DNA from 2 places in the Peribacillus sp. FSL E2-0159 genome. Region 2 is predicted to be linked to the other one. Evidence: predicted binding sites of a transcription regulator. Region 2 holds the regulator's gene; the other holds the start of a gene.
What was found. The regulator NrdR, encoded in region 2, represses ribonucleotide reductase genes. The targets are predictions, from matches to a motif close to AACACNATATATNGTGTT.

Region 1 (11,453 bases), 370 kb from region 2:
TCGAGCCATTGAAGGAAATGGAAGAAATCATTCATGGCGTCAAGTCCATGTTTATCGTTTCAAGTAATCCGCTTGCATTGGGAGCTTTGACATCGCCTGGTGCACTCGGTGCAGATATCGTAACGGGGGATGCTCAGCCGTTCGGCATACCAGCGGCATTTGGTGGACCTCATTGTGGATATTTTGCCGTTACTAATAAACTTGTTCGGAAAGTCCCGGGCCGACTCGTCGGTCAAACTGTGGATGAAAATGGAAAAAGGGGATTTGTGCTGACGCTTCAAGCTCGTGAACAGCACATTCGCCGTGACAAAGCCACATCCAACATTTGTTCCAATCAAGCTTTGAATGCCTTGGCAGCTTCTGTTGCAATGACCGCGCTTGGGAAAAAGGGTGTCAAAGAAATGGCCGTGCAAAATATTCAAAAAGCGCATTATGCGAAAAAAGCAATTATGGCAAAAGGGGTGGAAGTGATATTCGACGGTCCTTCGTTTAATGAATTTGTCATTAAACTGCCTGCTTCGTTTTCAGAAATCAATAAAAACCTTTTTGAAAAAGGGATGATCGGCGGATTCGATTTAGGGACGGTTTATCCTGAGCTGAAAGACCATATGCTGGTTGCGGTGACTGAACTTAGAACAAAAGAAGAAATTGATGCACTTGCGCAGGAATTGGGGGATCAACATGAATAATCAAGATCAATCACTCATTTTTGAAATCAGTACTTCCGGTCGAATCGGATACAGTCTGCCAGAAATGGATGTTGCAACTATTCCGCTCGAAGAAATTCTTCCTGCCGACTACATCCGTGAAGAAGAGGCAGAGCTTCCTGAGGTGTCCGAACTGGATATCATGCGTCACTATACAGCACTTTCCAAACGGAATCATGGGGTGGATTCGGGTTTTTATCCGCTGGGTTCATGCACGATGAAATATAATCCGAAAATAAATGAAAATGTGGCACGTTTCAACGGTTTCGCCCATATCCATCCATATCAAGATCCAGCTACTGTTCAGGGAGCATTGGGACTATTATTTGATTTGCAGGAGCACTTAACGGAAATCACCGGGATGGACCAAGTGACATTACAGCCTGCAGCAGGTGCTCACGGTGAATGGACAGGATTGATGATGATTCGCGCTTTTCACGAAGCCAATGGCGATACAGAACGGACGAAAGTGATTGTACCTGATTCTGCACATGGTACGAATCCTGCCTCGGCCACTGTTGCCGGACTTGAAACGATTACAGTGAAATCCGATGAAAATGGGTTAGTAGACCTTGAAGACTTAAAGCGAGTTGTCGGACCTGATACGGCGGCTTTGATGCTGACGAACCCTAATACATTGGGATTGTTTGAAGAAAATATTTTGGAAATGGCACAACTTGTCCATGACGCAGGCGGGAAGCTTTATTATGATGGAGCCAATTTGAATGCAGTACTATCAAAAGCACGTCCGGGTGACATGGGCTTTGATGTGGTTCACTTAAATCTCCATAAAACATTCACAGGCCCGCATGGCGGCGGCGGTCCGGGTTCTGGTCCTGTAGGGGTGAAGTCGGACTTGATTCCTTACTTGCCTAAACCGCTTGTGGTCAAACAAGGTGAGCAATTCGTTCTTGATTATGATCGTCCGCAATCCATTGGTAGGGTAAAACCTTATTATGGTAATTTCGGGATAAACGTGAGGGCATATACGTACATTCGTTCAATGGGTCCTGATGGCCTTAAAGCCGTCACCGAGAATGCGGTCATCAATGCCAATTATATGATGCGTAGGTTGGAACCTTATTTTGACTTACCATATAATCGTCATTGTAAGCACGAATTCGTATTAAGCGGCCGTCGGCAAAAGAAATTGGGGGTAAGGACTCTCGATATAGCCAAAAGATTGCTGGATTTCGGGTATCATCCTCCAACCATTTACTTCCCGTTGAACGTGGAAGAAGGAATGATGATAGAACCGACTGAAACCGAGTCAAAAGAAACTCTGGATGCGTTCATCGATGCGATGATCCAGATTGCCAAGGAAGCGGAAGAAACCCCGGAAATCGTTCAGGAAGCTCCGCATACAACTGTTATAAAGAGGCTTGATGAAACTCTTGCTGCAAGAAAACCTGTTCTGCGTTATCAAGCCTAGATTGATAGCTTACACGAAAAAAATCCCTGCCTGCCGGCGGGGATTTTTCTTTATGTAAGAATTCATTTAAGTCCAACAATTAACTTTCATTTTCCTAGAGCCCGCATGATGTACATGAAGGCTTTTTAATTAAAAAGAGCCCATGCGGAGATGGGGTCTTATTTCTTTGCTTTGATTTTCCCGGTCCACATTTTGAAACCGCCCTTTAGGTGAAAAAGTTCCCTGTAGCCCTTTTTGTATAGCATGGCTGCAGCTCTGCCGCTGATGATTTCGCTTTGAGCGTACAAATATACAGGCTTGTCCGGCCTAATTTCGACCAAGCGGGTTTTCATTTGAGTCATAGGGATGTTTCTTGCGCCTAAGATATGACCATTATCGAAATCATTCGGTTCCCGCACATCGATTAGCTGCACTTTTCTGTAGTTAGCGATAAATTCGTCCTGTGTTAATGTTTTAACGATTTTACGCTGGCGGTACCAATTAAAAAGTGAATACGCAATAACCACTCCTAAGATGATGAGCAGTGTATATAATATTTCCAAACATAAAAACTCCCTTCTACCTTAACGAATACAGACAATCTTTATTATATAATTGCTTTACCTAATAATCAAAAAGAATTTTCATCAAATTCTTCATCGACTTGATAGCACTTTCTTTTTTAGAGTGTTAAAGTCTGTTAAACTACTACATGTGAGTTTTTTGTGGGGTATTAAAAAACAGTTTATTGAAACGAGGGGTAAGGATGACTAAAGAAAAATGGGGTTTTATAGATTCGGGGTATTGTTCACCGGCTTTTAATATGGCGCTGGACGAAGCACTGTTAAACTGGCAAAGCAAAGGGGAGATTCCGCCAATCATACGCTTTTACGGCTGGGATCCAGCGACATTGTCGATTGGTTATTTTCAAAAGGCAGAAGCGGAAATTGATATGGAAGAGGTCAAAAGGCAGGGTCTTGGTTTTGTTCGCAGACCAACAGGAGGACGAGCGGTACTGCACGAGCATGAATTGACTTATAGCGTAATCGTTCCAGAATCCTATCCGGGAATGCCAACTACCGTTACTGAAGCATATCGTGTCATTTCTGAAGGGATATTAATGGGGTTCAGGAATCTTGGATTGGATGCTTATTTTGCCGTGCCTCGAACCGAGCAGGAAAAAGCGGCTTTAAAAGTGCCCAAGTCTTCCGTCTGCTTTGATGCTCCAAGCTGGTATGAACTGGTCGTTGAGGGCAGAAAGGTCGCTGGCAGCGCTCAAACCAGGCAAAAAGGCGTCATCCTTCAGCACGGGGCCATTTTGCTTGAACTTGATGATGAAAAGCTCTTTAGCGTATTTAAATTCTCAAATGACAGGGTTAAAGAGAGAATGCAAAAAAGCTTAAAAAATAAAGCTGTGGCCATAAATGACGTTGCCGGAAGAAAGGTTACCATCCCTGAAGCGAAAGAAGCTTTTGAAAAAGGTTTTGCCGAAGGACTCTCGATCGATTTAGAGCCATACGTCCTCACCGAAAAGCAATTGCAGGAAGTGAAAGCCATTGCAGAAAGCAAATATGAAAGCGATGAATGGAATTTCATGAGATAGACGAAGCGGGATAATAAAAAAGATTTTTCAGATTTGTTTGACCAAATAAGCTATCCCTTGCAGGGATAAGCCCTGAAAGGGATGGGGAAAAAGCAAGGTCCAAATTAATTGAAATCTGATGAAAAATTATTGTAAATCGACATTTTCCTCCCTTTTGCTAACTATATTAATTGATTTACCGTTTGACAAAATTAAAAGTTATTCAAAACAAACACAATATATAGTAGTTGAAATATTTAATACGACACTATATATTGATTTTTGAGTTTCGCTATGATAAATTTAGGGTACTTGTTAAGCGAAACGGACATGTAAGGCTACATAAGGATTTTTGCGGCAGCAAGAACGGATCTTGAAACATATAAAGGAGAGGGAATTATGTCGGTTGTAATAAAAGAAGCTTTAAAGGTTGATCTAGAAAGGTTGAATAAGGATATTTCTTTATTTCCCCAGGTTCACCCTGTAACTGCTGATATGAAAATGGCGCATAAGGGAGTGTCCCGTCTAGTCATGCTTGACCGCTACTCTTTTAAGGATACTGAAAAAATCACACTCTCGGCAGGCGATTTCGTCGTGTTGACGATTAAGGAAGATCCGAAATTCCCGGCAAGGGGTCTCGGTTACATCGTTGAAATAGATTGGGAAACAAAAAAAGCCAAGGTATTGGTGGATGAAGAATTCCGTGGCGTATTGGATAATCCGGAAGAAGTGGAGACGGGGATTGTAAACCGTCCGTTGGATATAATCGAAAAGCCGCTTGAAATATACTATGAACAAATTGCGAAACGTAATGCAACGGGCTTGGCATCAGTGGAAACCACGGAAGAAAAAAGAACGGAATGGTTCAATAAATTCTATGAAGAATTAAAGAACCTTAATTTTGTCCCGGCAGGTCGAGTATTATACGGTGCGGGTTCCAATACGGATGTTACTTATTTCAACTGCTATGTAATGCCATTCGTACCGGATTCACGTGAAGGGATTTCAGAACATAGGAAACAAGTGATGGAAATCATGAGCCGCGGCGGCGGAGTGGGTACGAACGGATCGACACTGCGTCCAAGAAACACTCTGGCAAAAGGCGTAAATGGAAAATCCTCGGGTTCAGTGTCATGGCTTGACGATATTGCGAAATTGACGCATCTTGTTGAACAGGGCGGTAGCAGACGGGGCGCGCAAATGATCATGCTTGCTGATTGGCATCCTGATATTGCAGAGTTCATCATTTCTAAAATGCAAAATCCAAGGATTCTGCGTTACCTAGTGGAAAACACTAAAGATGAAGCCATCAAGAAATATGCGACGGATAAATTGAAATTCACGCCGCACACTGAACAGGAAACTGCTATGTATCAAGGGATCATCAATTATAAGGAGATTCCTGGCCAAGGTGGATTCAGCGAGAAAATCATTAGGGATGCAGAGGAAAAGATCCGTACAGGGGGAACATACAGTGTCCATAATTCGGATTTCCTGACTGGAGCCAACATTTCGATTTGCCTGACTAAGGAATTTATGGAAGCGGCGGAACAAGATGCTGAATACGAATTGCGTTTTCCTGATGTTGAAAGCTATAATGCCGAAGAAATGGCCATTTACAATGAAGAATGGCATAAAGTCGGTGATGTTCGTGAATGGGAGAAAATGGGTCACAAAGTCCGTGTTTACCGTAAAATCCGAGCTAAAGAGCTTTGGAACTTAATAAACATTTGTGCAACATATTCTGCTGAACCAGGTATTTTCTTTATCGATAATGCTAATGAAATGACGAATGCCAAAGCATACGGTCAACAAGTCGTAGCCACGAACCCTTGTGGCGAACAGCCATTGGCCCCATATTCAGTATGTAACCTTGCGGCAGTCAATCTGGCTGAAATGGCTGATAAAGATAGCAAAACGGTTAATTTCGAGAAACTTAAGCAGACCGTCGAAGTCGGTGTGCGTATGCAGGACAATGTCATTGACGCAACTCCTTATTTCTTGGATGAAAACAAAAAACAGGCACTGGGCGAGCGACGGGTTGGACTAGGTGTAATGGGTCTGCATGACCTGTTGATCTACTGTGAAACGGAATATGGCTCTGAAGAAGGAAATATCCTGGTTGACAAGGTGTTTGAAACGATTGCGACTACAGCTTACAGGGCTTCCGTGGAACTTGCTAAAGAAAAAGGCAGTTTCCCGTTCTTGAACGGGTCAACCGACAAAGAAACCGATGAGCTTAGAACGCGCTTCACACAAACCGGATTTATGGAAAAAATGCCGGAAGATATCAGGGAAAGTGTTGCTGCACATGGCATCCGTAACTCTCATTTATTGACAGTGGCTCCTACAGGAAGCACAGGAACGATGGTTGGGGTGTCAACAGGTCTTGAACCATATTTCTCCTTCACGTATTTCCGCAGCGGCCGTCTGGGTAAATTCATTGAAGTTAAGGCTGACATTGTACAGGAATACTTGGACCGTCATCCAGAGGCCGATACAGAAGAGCTTCCAAAATGGTTCATTTCCGCTATGGAATTAGCTCCAGAAGCACATGCTGATGTTCAATGCATCATTCAACGCTGGATTGACAGCTCGATCAGTAAGACGGTCAATGCTCCAAAAGGATATACTGTCGAACAAGTTGAAAAAGTATATGAACGTCTATATAAAGGCGGAGCAAAAGGCGGTACTGTATATGTGGATGGCAGCCGTGACAGTCAGGTTCTTACGCTCAAAGCGGAAGAAAACCAAATGGACGAGCAGCTTGAAATGGATGAATTGACAGATGTTGAAGTAAAGAAAAAAGTTGTATTGGTTGATACCATAAATGAACTGCGTTCGACGAATGTTACGATTGGGTCGGAAGTGGGTAACACTTGCCCGGTCTGCCGTAAGGGTGAAGTCCAGGAAATGGGCGGATGCAATACTTGCACGAATTGCGGAGCGCAATTAAAATGCGGGCTATAAGCTGATGTAAGGGAAGTCGTTAAGTATGCTGCAAAGCTATCTTAACGGCTTTTTTAGTGTCTTAAAAGTGGTTAGTGACAGTCTGTTCAATTATATACGATTAGAGAAGACCGAATCATGAAGATCGGTCTTCTTTTTGCGTTCAATCAACCATTTTCATTTTGCTGCCTTATTTCCTTTTCGGCTAGATATTGATTTCCGTCCTTCAATACCGAAAATTCATCGACCGAGTCTCCAGGTATATTCCTGGGATTTGGATATTTATTATCTGTTTGGACGGTAATCGTTTGTTTCCCCATTCCATTTGTCAAGAAATCTCGTTTATTAACCATATCGCATCTCCTTCATTTTGAATTTCCAAGTAAAAACAATCATGAGGCTAACAGAATAAAGAAAAACTATCCTTATAAAATAGATTGTGTAGTTCGATTGAAAATATGAACAAATCGATAAAAGAATGGAGATCGAAATGAAACCATTTATGCCACAGTTAGTATATATTGAGCCAAGGGCACTGGAATACCCGCTTGGCCGGGAGTTAAAAAAGAAATTCGAAGATTTGAACATTGAAATCCGTGAGACCACATCGCATAACCAAATTAGGGATCTTCCTGGAGAAAATGATCTGCAAAAATATCGTGTCGCCAAATCGACGCTTGTGGTAGGAATCAGAAAAACATTGAAATTCGATTCCTCAAAGCCATCTGCTGAATATGCCATACCTCTTGCTACAGGGTGTATGGGGCATTGTCACTATTGTTATTTACAGACCACACTCGGATCAAAACCATATATTAGGACATATGTGAATCTTGATGAGATTTTCGAAGCAGCCGAAAAATATATAAATGAGAGAAAGCCTGAAATTACCCGTTTTGAGGCAGCCTGTACATCGGATATCGTCGGAATTGACCATTTGACACATTCGTTAAAAAGGGCCATAGAATATTTTGGCAAAAGTGAATATGGGGTTCTAAGGTTCGTAACTAAATTTCATCATGTCGACCATCTATTGGATGCTGAACATAATGGAAAAACAAGATTTCGCTTCAGTATAAATTCACGTTATGTGATAAAGAATTTCGAGCCCGGCACTTCGAGCTTCGAAGAAAGGATGGAAGCGGCACGTAAAGTGGCAGGTGCCGGATATCCCCTCGGTTTTATCGTAGCTCCCATATATCGTCATGAAGCATGGAAGGAGGGCTACCATGAATTATTCGAACGGTTGAGTGAGGCGTTAAAAGGGGTGGATATCCCTGACTTGACTTTTGAATTAATCCAGCATCGGTTTACTGGTCCAGCAAAAAAAGTGATTCAAAAAAACTACCCAAAAACAAAATTGGAACTAGACGAAACGAAGCGTAAATATAAATGGGGCCGATACGGAATCGGTAAATATGTATATCAAAACGAGGAAGCCGCAGAACTGGAAACGACCATTCGTGGGTATATAGCGGAATTCTTCCCGAAAGCGGAAATTCAGTATTTTACCTGAATCAAGGCAATTTTCTATTTAAAACTGTCATAAATCGCTCTAATCCTGCTTAGAAATGTAAAGACCGGATTAGGGGAGGGCAGCTATGATTATTGACGGCGTTTTTTCCGGAGGCGGGATTAAAGGCTATGGTTTAGTGGGAGCCCTGCAGGAATTAGAAGAACGGGGATTTGTATTCCATCGAACAGCCGGTACAAGTGCAGGATCCATAATTGCAGCATTCGTAGCAGCTGGGTACACAGGTAAAGAAATGGAAAAGCTTTTTCTTGATATAGATTTAAGCGGCCTGCTGGACAAAAGGCGTGGTCTTTTGCCTATTCCGTTTGCCAAATGGCTCCTTTTATACTGGAAACTTGGTCTTTATAAAGGCGACGCTTTGGAAGCCTGGGTAGCCAGTAAACTAGCCGTAAGGAATGTTGTCACCTTTAAGGATGTTCGACCGAAATCCCTCCGTATCATAACCTCTGACATTACAAATGGGAAATTGGTGGTACTGCCTGATGATTTACCGAACTATGGAATTGATCCGAGCACTTTTCCAGTGGCAAAGGCAGTAAGAATGAGTTGTAGCATTCCTTATTTCTTTGAGCCAGTCAAACTAGATGTCGGAAAAAGCAAAATCCTTTTTGTTGATGGTGGTGTGTTAAGCAATTTTCCAATGTGGTTATTCAATTCAGATCATGTAAGAAAGGAAAGGCCGGTTATAGGCTTGCGGCTAAGTGTAGATGAGATATGGAAACCGCATGAGGTGGATAATGCGGTTGAATTGTTCTCCGCACTATTCAAAACGATGAAAGATTCCCATGATGCACGGTATATTTCCAAGAAACACGTCCATAATATCGTATTTATCCCGATGAAGGGAATTTCTGCAATGGATTTCAATCTGAATGATGAAAAAAAGGGTGAATTGATGAATAGGGGCAGGCAGTGCACTAAAGAATTCCTGAAAAAATGGACTTATTAATGATAAATAAAAAATCGGGCTCTTAAAAAGAAGCCCGATTTTTCTTTTTATTCTTTTTCCCTTCGATGACGGTTAAGTGACTATCGGTTTTCTTTCTCAATTTTATTTTCTTTGATGATTTTGCTGCAGAGAAGCTAGCCACATTATCTTTTTTCGAAGTTCGGTTTTTTAGCCTTTTTTTCGATTGGCGGGCAGCCTTTCGGAATGCTTGCTGCTCTTTTTTAACTGGTTTTCCCTTTGTTAATCCGGTATAAATCATATAAATAATCCCTGCGACAATGGCTATTATGAGAATGTTTCTAAAAAAGCCAATCGGGTCATTAAATAGTCGGCTCATTAGTCCGAGGACTCCGAGGGCGATGATTCCGTATATCATGAAAGATATGAAACGTTTCAACAAAGACACCTCCTTAAGAGCATCATAAGCAGTTTTTGCTTATTTTAAACATTCTTCATGTAAAATATTTGAAAAAATGAAGATCATTCCCTTAGTTAGTATATGATTATTCATCATCAAAATGTGTATAGATGTTTTACACAATTACATCCGATTCTAAACTTTTTTCAGTCTCTTTTTCCATCCTTAACAGTTCTTGGAAGGATGCCAATGCGACTTCGACTTGATCATCTGTAGGGGCTTTGGTTGTCAATAACTGAAGCCAAAGGCCGGGATAGCCAAGGTAACGAAGCAGTGGAGTATCTCTTACTTTGTTGGTCAACTGCAATACCTCGAAGGCTATGCCAAGCACTACGGGGATAAGCAAAATGCGATCCACGACACGGAGCCATAATGGATCGGTCGGAACAACCATATAGACGAACATACCTACAATGACTGTAAATAAAATAAAGCTGCTGCCACAGCGATAATGAAGGCGTGAACTTGCCTGCACATTTGCTACGGTCAATTCTTTTCCGCTTTCAAAGCAATTGATCACTTTATGCTCTGCCCCGTGATACTGAAAGACCCGCTTGATCAATGGCGTCATGGATACTGCATAAATGTATACCAGCAATAATATCAACTTGAACAAGCTTTCTATTAAAACCTGGGCCATATGGCCGCTGAAGAAGGGTCTTGTCAATTCGGCAAGAAAGACTGGAATCAAAGTGAAAAGCAGCTTCCCGAATAGGAAGGAAAGAACACCGATTACGGCAACTCCAAGCCATACACTTATTTTAGAAGGTTCCTTCGTTTCTTTTTTCTTTTCTTCCTGCTTTTCCCCTTCTTCTTCATATTGTTCAGTTGAAAAGTTTAGATGTTTCGAGCCGGTTGCACTTGACTGAATCAGTGAAACGATACCCCGTAGAAACGGTACTTTTTTTAAGCGGTTGACAACAGGTTTCGATTCACGCGGCAGATGATAATATACAATCGTCGAATCTTTGCGGCGTACCGCTGTGACTGTGTGATGTTTGCCGCCGAACATGACGCCTTCCACTACAGCCTGCCCTCCATAAACGGGTTTTTGAACCTCAGACATTTCTACACCAACCTAATAGTTATTCACGTAGCTCTCTCAAGGGTGCTAACATGTTTATTATCAAGCATCACAAGGGTTAAAACGCGGTCCTCCAAAGTTGAATGGCGACTTTAACCCTGTAATTACTTTATGAATGTTGAATCACAGGAAGGTATTATCCTGTGTACATTATAAATTTCAACAGAGGATGGGTATTTTCCTCTGAAAAAAGTAGATTATTTATGATTTAATCATACAGAATAAATCACAAAACCTCTAGTGATTCTCCTCCCTAACAATAAAAAAAAATAGTTCTATTTAACAAAGGGCATACTACGTAACGGAGGTGTTTGATATGTCTTCTAATGAAAATGGACAAATTCAACAGGAATATCAAAACATGTTGATCTACAATGTACTTGCTGTCGGTTTTGTTGGGGGGGCTTTAGCCAGTTTTATCGGAATCATAGCCCATTATCTTAACTTTATGGATTTTAGCCCAAAATTCATACTAACTTCATGGTCAAATATGACCTGGATCGACCATTGGCTAGGTACGATAATGACCATAATTTTATTCGGAATTCTATCCGTGGGGATCGCTTTTATATACTATAGTCTTTTTAAAAGGATGAAGAGTATTTTTACGGGTATTTTTTTGGGAGTGGTTTGCTGGGCTTTGCTGGTATTTGTCCTAAAACCGATGTTCATCGATTTGCCAACCTTTTCTAAAATGTCAGCAAATACGGTTGTATCAAGTTTATGCATTTTTATTATATACGGTCTTTTTGTAGGGTTTTCTATATCATACGATCATCAGGAATATATACGTCAAAAAGACAAAACCGAGAAGCAATC
Region 2 (11,453 bases):
AAAAAGGGAATGCATCGGAAGAAAAAGCGACAGGGGAAGGGGGCACTAAACAATGAGCGGAAAAATAATAGATTTTTCTGAGTTGAAAAAAGGGGATTTTCATTGGAGGGGATATGTGAGAATCGGCATTTTCCTGATTATATTCATCGCGTTGCTGCTAATCATCTTCACCAATGTATATATCGTTAAAGAGGGCGAATACAAAGTCGTCCGCCAATTCGGTGAGGTGGTAAGGATCGATAAGACCCCGGGATTGAAGGCGAAGGTGCCATTCATTCAGAGTATCATGACCTTGCCGAAGTATCAGATGACTTCTGATGTTTCCGAAGCGGAAATCAATACGAAAGATAAAAAGCGGATGCTGATCGATAACTATGCAGTTTGGAGAATAGAAGATCCGAAGAAATTGATTACAAATGCAAGGACACTTGAGAATGCCGAAACGAAAATGGAAGAGTTCATCTATTCGGCAGTTCGTTCAGAGCTGGGCCAGCTGAATTATGATGAGATCATCAATGATGAGAAGTCATCCAGAGGAAGTTTAAACGACCGCATAACCGAAAAAGTCAACGATCTGCTGCAAAAGGACAGTTATGGCATCAGCTTGACGGATGTCCGGATAAAGCGGACGGACCTGCCCGCCGAAAACGAAGCATCCGTCTTCAAGAGGATGATTTCCGAGCGGGAATCGAAAGCTCAAGAATACCTATCCAAAGGTGATGCGAAGAAGAACCGTATCATTGCGGATACTGATCGGAAAGTGAAAGAATTGCTCTCTACTGCAGAGGCTGATGCAGAAGTGATCAGGGCTGAAGGAGAAGGGGAAGCAGCGAAAATCTATAATAAGTCATTTTCCAAAGACCCCGAATTCTATAAACTATACCGGACTCTTGAATCCTACAAAAAAACGATTGGAGATCAAACGGTCATCGTTCTTCCTTCGGATTCCCCTTATGCCAGCTTGTTAATGGGAAATACTAAATAACCTTGATGCCGTCATTTTTCTTTCCGCTTCTACTCATGGTAGAATAGAGAAAGAAAATGAACGGCTTTTTTGCGTTTTTATATAGAAGCTATAACTACATAAACCTGTATGACTGGAGGAAGACGGATTTGGATAAAAAGTTAGTACTCATAGATGGAAACAGCATTGCATACCGTGCGTTTTTTGCACTGCCGCTCTTGAATAATGATAAGGGGGTCCATACGAATTCCGTGTACGGATTCACCATGATGCTCAACCGCATTCTTGAAGAAGAAAAGCCAACGCACATACTTGTGGCATTCGATGCGGGTAAAACGACATTCAGACATGCATCATTTAAAGAATATAAGGGAGGGCGCCAAAAAACGCCGCCAGAATTATCCGAGCAATTCCCTTTCATTCGCGAGCTGCTTGATTGTTTTCAAATAAAAAGGTATGAACTGGAGAACTACGAAGCCGATGATATTATCGGTACGCTGTCTTTACAAGCGGAAAAAGATGGTTTTGAAGTGAAGGTCATTTCCGGTGATAAGGATTTAACACAATTATCCTCCCCTAGTACGACGGTTTCCATAACGAAAAAGGGGATTACTGAAATTGAGGAATATACTCCAAAGCATATACATGAAAAATACGGTCTATCCCCCTTGCAGATCATTGATTTAAAAGGTCTGATGGGAGATGCCTCCGACAATATTCCCGGTATACCAGGTGTTGGTGAAAAGACTGCCCTTAAATTATTGCATCAATTTGAAACGGTAGAAAACCTTCTGCAGTCGATTGATGAGGTAAGCGGACAAAAATTGAAGGAGAAAATAGAAGAACATAAAGACCTGGCCCTATTAAGCAAAGAGCTGGCTACAATAACGAGGGAAGCGCCGCTTGAAGTTTCCGTGAACGAGACAGAGTACACTGGCATGGATCAGGATCGAGTCATCTCGTTCTATAAAGAGCTTGGCTTTTCGACTTTGCTCGATAAATTGGATGTAACGGAAAGTGCACCGCTTGAACAGGAGAAAATAGAGGTGCACACGGCTGAAATGACAGAAGGAATGTTTGCAGATGAAAGTGCATTGTATATTGAAATTTTAGAAGATAATTATCATCGTGCAGATATAATTGGGGTCGCCATCAGTAATGAACAAGGTCATTTTTACTTCCATGGAGATGATGCTCTGAATTCCGGGGCATTTAAATCCTGGGCAGAGGATGAAACAAAAAAGAAAACGGTTTTCGATGCGAAGCGTACGGTTGTGGCACTGCGTCATCGAGGAGTCGAAATAAAAGGCATCGATTTTGATGTGTTTTTGGCATCCTATATCCTGGATCCGGCAGAGTCAGTGGACGAAGTCGCAGAAATCACGAAAACTCAAGGTGCTATCCGGCTTGAAACGGATGATGTTTTTTATGGAAAAGGTGCAAAACGCAAGATACCTGAGGAAGCGGAATTGAGGGAGCATATTGCCAGAAAATCGAAGGCGATCCTTTCTCTGAAAGAACCGATGATTGATAAGCTGCAAGAGTTCGAGCAACTTCACCTATTTACGGAACTGGAGCTGCCACTGTCGATCATCCTGGCCAATATGGAATGGCAGGGAATCAAGGTGGATATAGGCCGACTGAAAAACATGGGACAGGAATTGGCCATTCGCTTAAGAAACATCGAAGCTCGAATCTTTGATTTGGCTGGAGAGGCTTTCAATATCAATTCACCTAAACAGCTTGGGGCCATCCTATTTGAAAAGCTGGAGCTTCCGGTCATGAAGAAAACCAAAACAGGTTATTCGACTTCAGCCGATGTGCTGGAAAAACTGGAGAGCAAGCATGATATCGTTAAGGAAATACTACTGTATCGCCAGCTTGGTAAGCTGCAATCCACTTATATTGAAGGGTTGCTTAAAGTGGTCAATGGCCAAACGGACAAGGTGCACACCCGGTTCAACCAAGCATTGACCCAGACCGGACGGTTAAGTTCTACAGATCCCAATCTTCAGAATATCCCGATCAGACTGGAAGAAGGCAGGAAAATCAGGCAGGCCTTCATTCCTTCCGAAAAGGATTGGATCATTTTTGCTGCCGACTACTCCCAAATCGAGTTACGCGTCCTGGCGCATATCGCCAATGACAGCGGATTGGTGGAAGCATTCAGGGCCGGGATGGACATCCATACGAGGACAGCTATGGATGTATTCCATGTATCGGCAGAGCAAGTCACTTCGAACATGAGGCGCCATGCCAAAGCGGTCAACTTCGGAATCGTTTATGGTATAAGCGACTACGGGCTATCGCAAAGTCTTGGCATCACGAGAAAAGAAGCTGGAGAGTTCATCGAGAAGTATTTAAGAAGCTTTCCTGGTGTTCAGGAATATATGGAAGAAAGCATACATGAGGCCCGTCAAAAAGGATATAGCACGACTTTAATGCAAAGAAGGCGCTATATACCTGAGATAACAAGCAGGAATTTCAACATCAGGAGCTTTGCCGAACGGACAGCAATGAATACGCCGATACAAGGCAGCGCCGCGGATATCATTAAGCTTGCCATGATAAACATGAATAAGCGCCTGACAAGGGAAGGGCTTAAAACGAGAATGCTACTTCAGGTGCATGATGAATTGATTTTTGAAACTCCTCCTGAGGAACTCGAGATCCTTAAAGTGATCGTTCCGGAGGAAATGGAAAATGCCATTGAATTGAACGTGCCCCTTAAAGTGGATTATGCTTTCGGGCCAACATGGTTTGATGCCAAATAATAAAAGATAGGTGATTGCAATGCCAGAACTTCCAGAAGTGGAAACAGTCAGAAGAACGTTAGAGCAGCTCGTACTCGGAAAAGAGATCAAGGAAGTGTCCGTCTTCTGGCCAAAGATCATTAAAGCGCCTGAGCCTGTCGAACAGTTTCAGGATGCTTTAAGAGGGCAGACGATCCAGGGAATAGGCCGTCGGGGCAAGTTCCTCATTTTTACCTTGGATGATTATTCGATGGTTTCGCATTTAAGGATGGAGGGGAAATACGGCGTCCATCCAAAAGAGGAGCCGTATGATAAACATACTCATGTGATCTTCACTTTCACGGATGGCAGCGAACTTCGGTACAGGGATGTCCGGAAATTCGGAACGATGCATCTATTTGCCAAAGGGGAAGAACTTGAGCGGTTACCCTTGTTGCACTTAGGGCCTGAACCTTTATCTGAAGATTTTACTGTCGAGGGGCTTAGTGCGAAGTTGGCTAAAACCAACAGGAAAATCAAGCCCGTTCTCCTTGATCAAACGGTTGTCGTTGGGATTGGGAATATATATGTGGACGAGTCGTTATTCCGTTCCGGTATCCATCCTGAGAGAATCGCATCTTCACTCTCTTTGCAGGAAATCAAAACGTTGCATGCAGAAATCATCGCAACGTTAGGTGAAGCTGTGGAAAAAGGCGGTAGTACGATTCGTTCATACATTAATTCCCAGGGGCGAATCGGCATGTTTCAGTTGGAACTGAATGTTTATGGACGGAAAGGCGAGAGCTGCAAAACATGCGGCACGCCCCTTGAAAAACTGGTTGTTGCAGGTCGCGGCACACATATTTGCCCGTTATGCCAGCCGCTAAAATAGGTAATGTTTTTTCAAACACATCGGATGGGCTCCTTCCATATACTAGGGTAGCAACGTGAAGGGAAGGAGTAATATTCCGATGTGGCTACAAATTATTTTTCTCGCTTTTGCAGTTAGTATTGACGGATTTGGTGTAGGTTTGACATTTGGTATGCGGAAGATGAAAATCCCCTTAAGGTCAATAGCGGTCATTTCGGTTTGTTCTGCATTGAGTTTAGGTATAGCGATGGTCATCGGACAATTCATCAGTCAGCTCATATCTATCGGGGCGGCTGAAAAAACGGGAGGCATCATCCTCATTTTTCTTGGTGCCTGGATGGTGTACCAGTATTTTAAGCCTGAAAAAGATCTGAAAGATGATAGATACCATGAAAAGATCATCTTTAATTTTGAAATTAAATCACTTGGGGTAGTCATTAATATTTTACAAAAACCATTGAATGCCGATTTTGATAAATCAGGTACGATAACGGGTGTTGAAGCGCTTGTTCTGGGGTTTGCACTTTCGCTGGATGCGTTCGGGGCTGGAGTTGGTGCGGCTATGATCGGGATTTCACCGATTATCCTCGCAGGGTGTATCGCTATTATGAGTTCGATTTTCATTTGGAGCGGGCTTCAAAGCGGGAAATTACTTTCAAATAATAAACTTGTCCAGCATTTGACCTTTCTTCCAGGTGTACTATTGATTCTCATCGGTTTATTCAAATTATGAAACATGGTTAAAGGGGGGAGCTTATGGGACAAATCATCGGAATCACCGGAGGCATCGCCAGTGGGAAAAGCAGTGTCAGCCTCTATCTACAGGAACTCGGATTCACGATTGTCGATGCAGATCTGGCTTCCCGTGCTGTCGTTGAGCCAGGCGAGGAAGCCTATCATCAAGTTGTGAAGGCATTTGGTGAAGATATCTTATTGACAGATGGGAATATAGATCGCGTAAAGCTCGGATCGATCATATTTCATGATGAGGAAAAGAGATTGCTATTGAATGGCATCGTGCATCCTGCCGTCAGGAATTGGATGCGCCTCAAAACGGAAGAGGCACTATCATCAGGGGAAGAAACGGTGTTTATGGATATTCCGCTCTTATTCGAAAGCAAGCTGACATTCATGGTGGAAAAGACGCTTTTGGTATATGTTGATGAGCAAGTTCAATTGCAACGATTAATGAACAGGAATGGTCTTTCGGAGACAGAGGCACTTGCCAGGATCAATTCGCAAATGCCCTTGGCAGATAAAAAGGCTTTAGCGGATGCCGTCATCGATAATAATGGAGACATTAATGAAACGAAGAGGCAAGTGAAGTCCGTACTTAGCGAATGGCATGTCATATAAGTATGATAAAAAAGAAGAAACCACCCGGTTTCTTCTTTTTATGTTAAAAAATAAGAACAATCCGCATTTTTATTAGCACAATTCCATTGAATTATGTTATACTAATTACATGAGAAGGGTAATAAGTATAACATTAATATTTTCTGGAGGGTCCGAACAATGAATTCAAGAATAGCGATTAACGGATTTGGGAGAATTGGAAGAATGGTTTTCCGAAAAGCCATATTAGATGAGAGTTTGGACATTGTTGCCATTAATGCAAGCTATCCAGCTGAAACTTTAGCACACTTACTAAAATATGATACGATACATGGTAAATTCGACGGTATCATTATTGCGGAAGATGATTCACTAGTAGTGAATGGCCGCCGAGTAAAACTAATAAATAACCGCGATCCAAAGCTATTGCCTTGGAAAGAGATGAACATAGATATTGTAATTGAAGCCACGGGCAAATTCAATGATCGTTCTAAAGCGGCTCTTCATTTAGATGCAGGAGCAAAAAGAGTTATTTTATCAGCGCCGGGTAAAAATGAAGACGTTACCATTGTAATGGGAGTAAATCAGGAAGTGCTGGAAATTGACAAGCATTTCGTCATATCCAATGCATCTTGTACAACCAACTGTCTTGGACCGGTTGCAAAAGTGCTTGATGAAAAATTCGGCATAAACAACGGTTTAATGACAACGATACATTCTTATACAAATGATCAAAATAATATCGATAACCCGCATAAAGACTTAAGACGTGCCCGTGCCGCTGCGGAAAGCATCATTCCTACGACTACAGGAGCTGCAAAAGCCATCTCACTAGTGTTGCCGCAATTAAAAGGCAAGCTTCACGGAATGGCATTACGCGTACCGACACCTAACGTATCTCTAGTCGATCTTGTTGTGGATTTAAACTGTGATGTCACGATTGATGAAGTGAACCAAGCCTTCATTGATGCATCAGAAAATGAACTCAAAGGAATTATGGAATTCACGATGGAACCTTTAGTTTCCAGTGATTTCAAAACGAATCCTCACTCTGCAATCATCGATGGTTTGACGACGATGATGATTGGGGACAGGAAAGTGAAAGTCCTTGCATGGTATGATAATGAGTGGGGTTACTCCAACCGGGTAGTGGACCTTGTGAAATTGGTTGGATCCGAGTTGAAAAAAGCTTCCGAAGTCGAATTATCAGTAAAATAATGAAAAAATCGAGCCTGCTAAAATTTTTTAGCGGGCTATTTTTAATTCAGTGATTAATCAATTTCTGGCTGACTCATGGCGCTGAATAAACAAGAAAACAGAATTTGCTCTTCTTTGGAACCTTCGCTATATCCCTATTACATATAAAGTTTATCTTTCCAAAAATTCAATTTGGAGTTGCAAAAAAAATTCAAACCATATATACTATGAATCGTGAACTTCTTCAAAAGCGGTTTGCATGATGGCTACTTAAAGGGTTAGGACCTCTTTGGACTAACTTTCCCCCGTGGTAGTTATCAGAACTTATTTTTAAATCATGGTAAGGGGGAAGCTTAATATGGAAACAGCTTACACTATGGAAACAATGGGTAGACATGTCATTTCTGAACTTTGGGGTTGTGACTTTGAAAAACTGAACAATATCGATTTAATTGAAAAGATTTTTGTTGATGCTGCTTTGAAATCAGGTGCAGAGGTACGAGAAGTTGCCTTTCACAAATTTGCTCCACAAGGGGTCAGCGGGGTTGTCATCATTTCTGAATCACATTTAACGATTCACAGTTTTCCAGAACACGGCTATGCGAGCATTGATGTCTATACATGCGGTAACTTGGATCCGAATATTGCGGCAGATTATATTGCAGAAGCTTTGAATGCGCAAACACGTGAAAACATAGAATTACCACGTGGATTAGGTCCTGTACAAATGAAAAAAGCTAATATAAGTGCCCTATAAAAAACACGTATACACAGAGATGCCATGGGTGCATCTCTTTTTTAATGCAATGAATCGGCAGTCTGCTTCACTTTATAGGAGAGGATTGCCTTGTAGCACAAAGACCTAGGCAACGGTGCTTCAAGGGCAGAACAAAAAGTGCCTGCTGCTGGAAGTTACACTTTTTACTTGTACTGGCCGTTCCTTTTAATATAAGATTAAGATAGAAAAGTAATTCCTTGGGGAACATTTAGATAGGGGAGTCCTACATAAAATACGGAGCTGATAATGATGAAATGCCCATCATGTCAATATAACGGAACAAGAGTGCTCGATTCCAGGCCAGTCGATGAAAGTAAATCGATTCGACGACGCCGTGAATGTGAGGCATGTGGTTTTCGATTCACGACATTTGAAAAGGTGGAGGAAACACCGCTTATTGTAGTGAAAAAGGGCGGGACACGGGAAGAGTTCAGTCGTGATAAAATCCTGCGTGGCTTAATCAGGGCTTGTGAAAAACGTCCGGTTCCCTTGAAAGAACTAGAGCAAATTACCAGTTATGTAGAAAAAGAACTACGCAACCAGGGCATATCGGAAGTGAAAAGCGACAGTGTCGGCGAAATGGTAATGGACAAGCTGGCAGAAGTCGATGAGGTTGCCTATGTAAGGTTCGCATCCGTCTATCGGCAATTTAAAGATATCAATGTCTTTATTGATGAATTGAAAGATTTAATAAATAAAGAAAGAAAGTAGAGCTGAAGATTTACTTTGGCTCTTTTTTCACTACATCTTTTGAAAGGTTTGAATGGAGATGTCAATGCATTGGCAAGAATTGCTCCCAGCGGATTCATATTTGGTCTCATCTGCGGGGCTGCTTCATGATTATGATCGGAAAATACTTACCCGACTATATCAACCTCTTATTGGACCTATCTGCATAAGCCTATATATGACGTTATGGAGTGAGTTGGAGGAAAACAGGCTATGGTCGGAAACCTCCTCGCATTATCAATTAATGAATACCATCGGCCTTAAGTTAGGTGATATTTACGAAGCGCGCCTTTTACTTGAGGGAATCGGCCTGTTGAATGTATATAAGAAATCGAAAAATGAAACGAAGGAATTTATCTATGAGATAAACCCGCCGCTTTCCCCCCAGCAGTTTTTCACGGATGGAATGCTGAATATTTACTTATACAAAAAAATCGGTAAAGCGCAATTCAATCGGTTAAAAAGATTCTTTTGTGATGACCATATCTTAACCGATCAATATGAAGGTGTGACTAAATCTTTTGCGGAAGTATTCTCATCAGATCATTTGGACTCTTTATATGTAACGGATGAAGCCAAAAACGAATGGAAACCGATGCCTGAACAGCAATTCATCGATCGGACGGAAGGCGTCGAGCCATCGGGATTTGATGACTTATTTGATTTTGACCTGTTATTTGCTGGAATGAAATCCTCGATCGTACCGAAAAAGGCCTTTACTCCGAAAATAAAAAGTACGATTGCCAAACTTGCTTTTTTATATGGCATTGATCCGCTGGAAATGCAAAAACTAGTAATGGATGCCGTTTCATTGGATGATGAGATCGATGAGGAAGTGCTTAGAAAGGCGGCAAGGGACTGGTATCAGATCGAACGGCAGGCTGATATGCCTTCACTTGTCAATCGGGTGCAGCCTATTCGTGAACGGACACAAAAGGAAGAACCGAAAACACAGGAACAAGAGTTAATCCGTCATTTGGAGACGATTTCTCCTAGGGAGCGGCTGATGCAATTGTCTGGCGGTGCAGAGCCATCAAGCGGTGATTTGAAAGTGGTTGAGGGCGTGATGATCAATCAAAAGCTGAATCCGGGTGTCGTCAATGTCTTGATTGAATATGTCATGCTCAAAACGGATATGAAGTTTACGAAGGGCTATGTGGAAAAGCTGGCGGGCCATTGGGCACGGCTAAAGGTCTCTACGGTCGTCGAGGCGATGGAACTAGCTAAAAATGAACATAGGAAATATCAGGACTGGGCTCAAGGAAGCAGGAATGCTAAGGGCAGCCGGAAAAAGGCGATACGGGAAGAAGTGGTTCCGGAGTGGCTTGAGAAAAAAGAAGAAGCACAGCAGGAGCAGAATGTAGATCAGCCTGAATTGAACGCCCAGAAACTCGAGCTTCAGGAGAGATGGAAGCAGTGGAAAGCAGGAGGTGAAATGAACGATGGAAAAGATTAATAGATCCCTTAATAAATTGGCCAATACAAACCAATTTCAACAGCGTTATGAAAAGCTGAAACAGGAGATTTTTGAAGACGAGCAAGTGCGGTTATTTTTGAATGCCAACAGTTCGACGGTTACGAAGGAAATGATTGATAAAAATTTGGGGAAGCTTTATGAGTTCACTTCACAAAGCAATAAGTGTGATAAATGTCCAAGCTTGAATGGCTGCATCAATATGATGCAAGGGTATTATCCCAAATTGGTGGTTCAAGGGAAGGCCCTGAACCTGAATTATGAAATATGCCCACGGAAATTGGCAGAGGATGAAAAGCGGAAACGGGAAAAGTTGATCCGCAGCCTATATGTACCGAAGGATATTTTAAAGGCGACCATTGAGGACTTTACCCAAACGGATAATGAAAACAAACGCTTGGGTGTTTTAAGTAAGGCGATTTCGTTCATTATGGAATATGAGCCAGGTAAAAGGCAAAAAGGCTTATATATATATGGGAAATTCGGAGTTGGGAAAACGTACTTATTAGGTGCGATTGCCAATGAACTTGCAGAAAGGCAAATTTCCTCCCTTATTGTCTATGTCCCTGACTACTTGAGGGAACTTAAGGGGTCGATAGGTGATAATACGGTCAATGAAAAAATCGAGATGGTGAAAACGGCACCTGTCCTCATGCTGGATGATATTGGAGCGGAGTCCATGACGAGCTGGGGACGCGATGAGGTTTTTGGTCCGATTTTGCAATTTAGGATGCTGGAAAACCTGCCGACATTTTTCACTTCGAATTTTGACTTGAATGGCCTGGAGAACCACCTAACCTTTTCACAGCGTGGTGAGAAGGAAGAAGTGAAGGCGGCCAGAGTACTGGAAAGAATTCAATATTTAGCGGAGCCGGTCAAGCTTGATGGCGTGAATCGGAGAAGATGAAGAAAAGTGGTCTCTTAATGGAGGTCACTTTTTTCTTCTTACAAGGCCCATCCTACTTCTAAACACGTCCCCATCCCCATATACATGAAAAAAGAAGCAAGGGGGAAGGGGGGATGTCGTAGTGCAAATTTCGTTTCAAAACGATTCAGAGGCATTGAAATTACTGAATTTCGTTTCTGTCCATCCACTGGGGGCAGAATTTCAAGCATATATTCGAATTCTTCCGCAACAAGGCATGCATGTGGATATGACGAAGTCTTCAGGTGATAAATGGCTAATTCTGCTTCGTGATGCATTTCATTCTTTTTTATTGGAAGAAAAGACGCTTCCTGTTCTGGAGCAAATAATAGTCGGTAAATTTTTTTATAGGGAACGGGAAGAAATTGAAGCCATCATTGAAATTGCATCATCAATCATCGAGGTGGAAAGAGCCAGGAATCAAGATGAAGCATTCAGTACGGAAAAA

Region 1: NYE63_RS18920 (vitamin B12-dependent ribonucleotide reductase) is a predicted target of NrdR. The motif match lies at 3,932-3,949, and genes of this name have one in related genera.

Annotation. Positions count from the first base shown of each region.
Region 1 covers NZ_CP152053.1:3,878,751-3,890,203, reverse strand. Annotated here, with positions in the region: gene gcvPA (aminomethyl-transferring glycine dehydrogenase subunit GcvPA) at 1-689, shown strand, start outside; gene gcvPB (aminomethyl-transferring glycine dehydrogenase subunit GcvPB) at 682-2,139, shown strand; gene NYE63_RS18930 (rhodanese-like domain-containing protein) at 2,298-2,681, opposite strand; gene NYE63_RS18925 (biotin/lipoate A/B protein ligase family protein) at 2,885-3,721, shown strand; gene NYE63_RS18920 (vitamin B12-dependent ribonucleotide reductase) at 4,100-6,670, shown strand; gene NYE63_RS18915 (hypothetical protein) at 6,817-7,002, opposite strand; gene splB (spore photoproduct lyase) at 7,140-8,165, shown strand; gene NYE63_RS18905 (patatin-like phospholipase family protein) at 8,251-9,132, shown strand; gene NYE63_RS18900 (SA1362 family protein) at 9,155-9,529, opposite strand; gene NYE63_RS18895 (DUF1385 domain-containing protein) at 9,666-10,616, opposite strand; gene NYE63_RS18890 (YqhR family membrane protein) at 10,951-11,453, shown strand, end outside.
Region 2 covers NZ_CP152053.1:4,247,705-4,259,157, reverse strand. Annotated here, with positions in the region: gene hflK (FtsH protease activity modulator HflK) at 1-56, shown strand, start outside; gene NYE63_RS20790 (protease modulator HflC) at 53-985, shown strand; gene polA (DNA polymerase I) at 1,114-3,738, shown strand; gene mutM (DNA-formamidopyrimidine glycosylase) at 3,758-4,588, shown strand; gene ytaF (sporulation membrane protein YtaF) at 4,668-5,300, shown strand; gene coaE (dephospho-CoA kinase) at 5,324-5,923, shown strand; gene NYE63_RS20765 (glyceraldehyde-3-phosphate dehydrogenase) at 6,083-7,120, shown strand; gene speD (adenosylmethionine decarboxylase) at 7,476-7,856, shown strand; gene nrdR (transcriptional regulator NrdR) at 8,127-8,588, shown strand; gene NYE63_RS20750 (replication initiation and membrane attachment family protein) at 8,653-10,062, shown strand; gene dnaI (primosomal protein DnaI) at 10,049-10,987, shown strand; gene ytxC (sporulation protein YtxC) at 11,109-11,453, shown strand, end outside.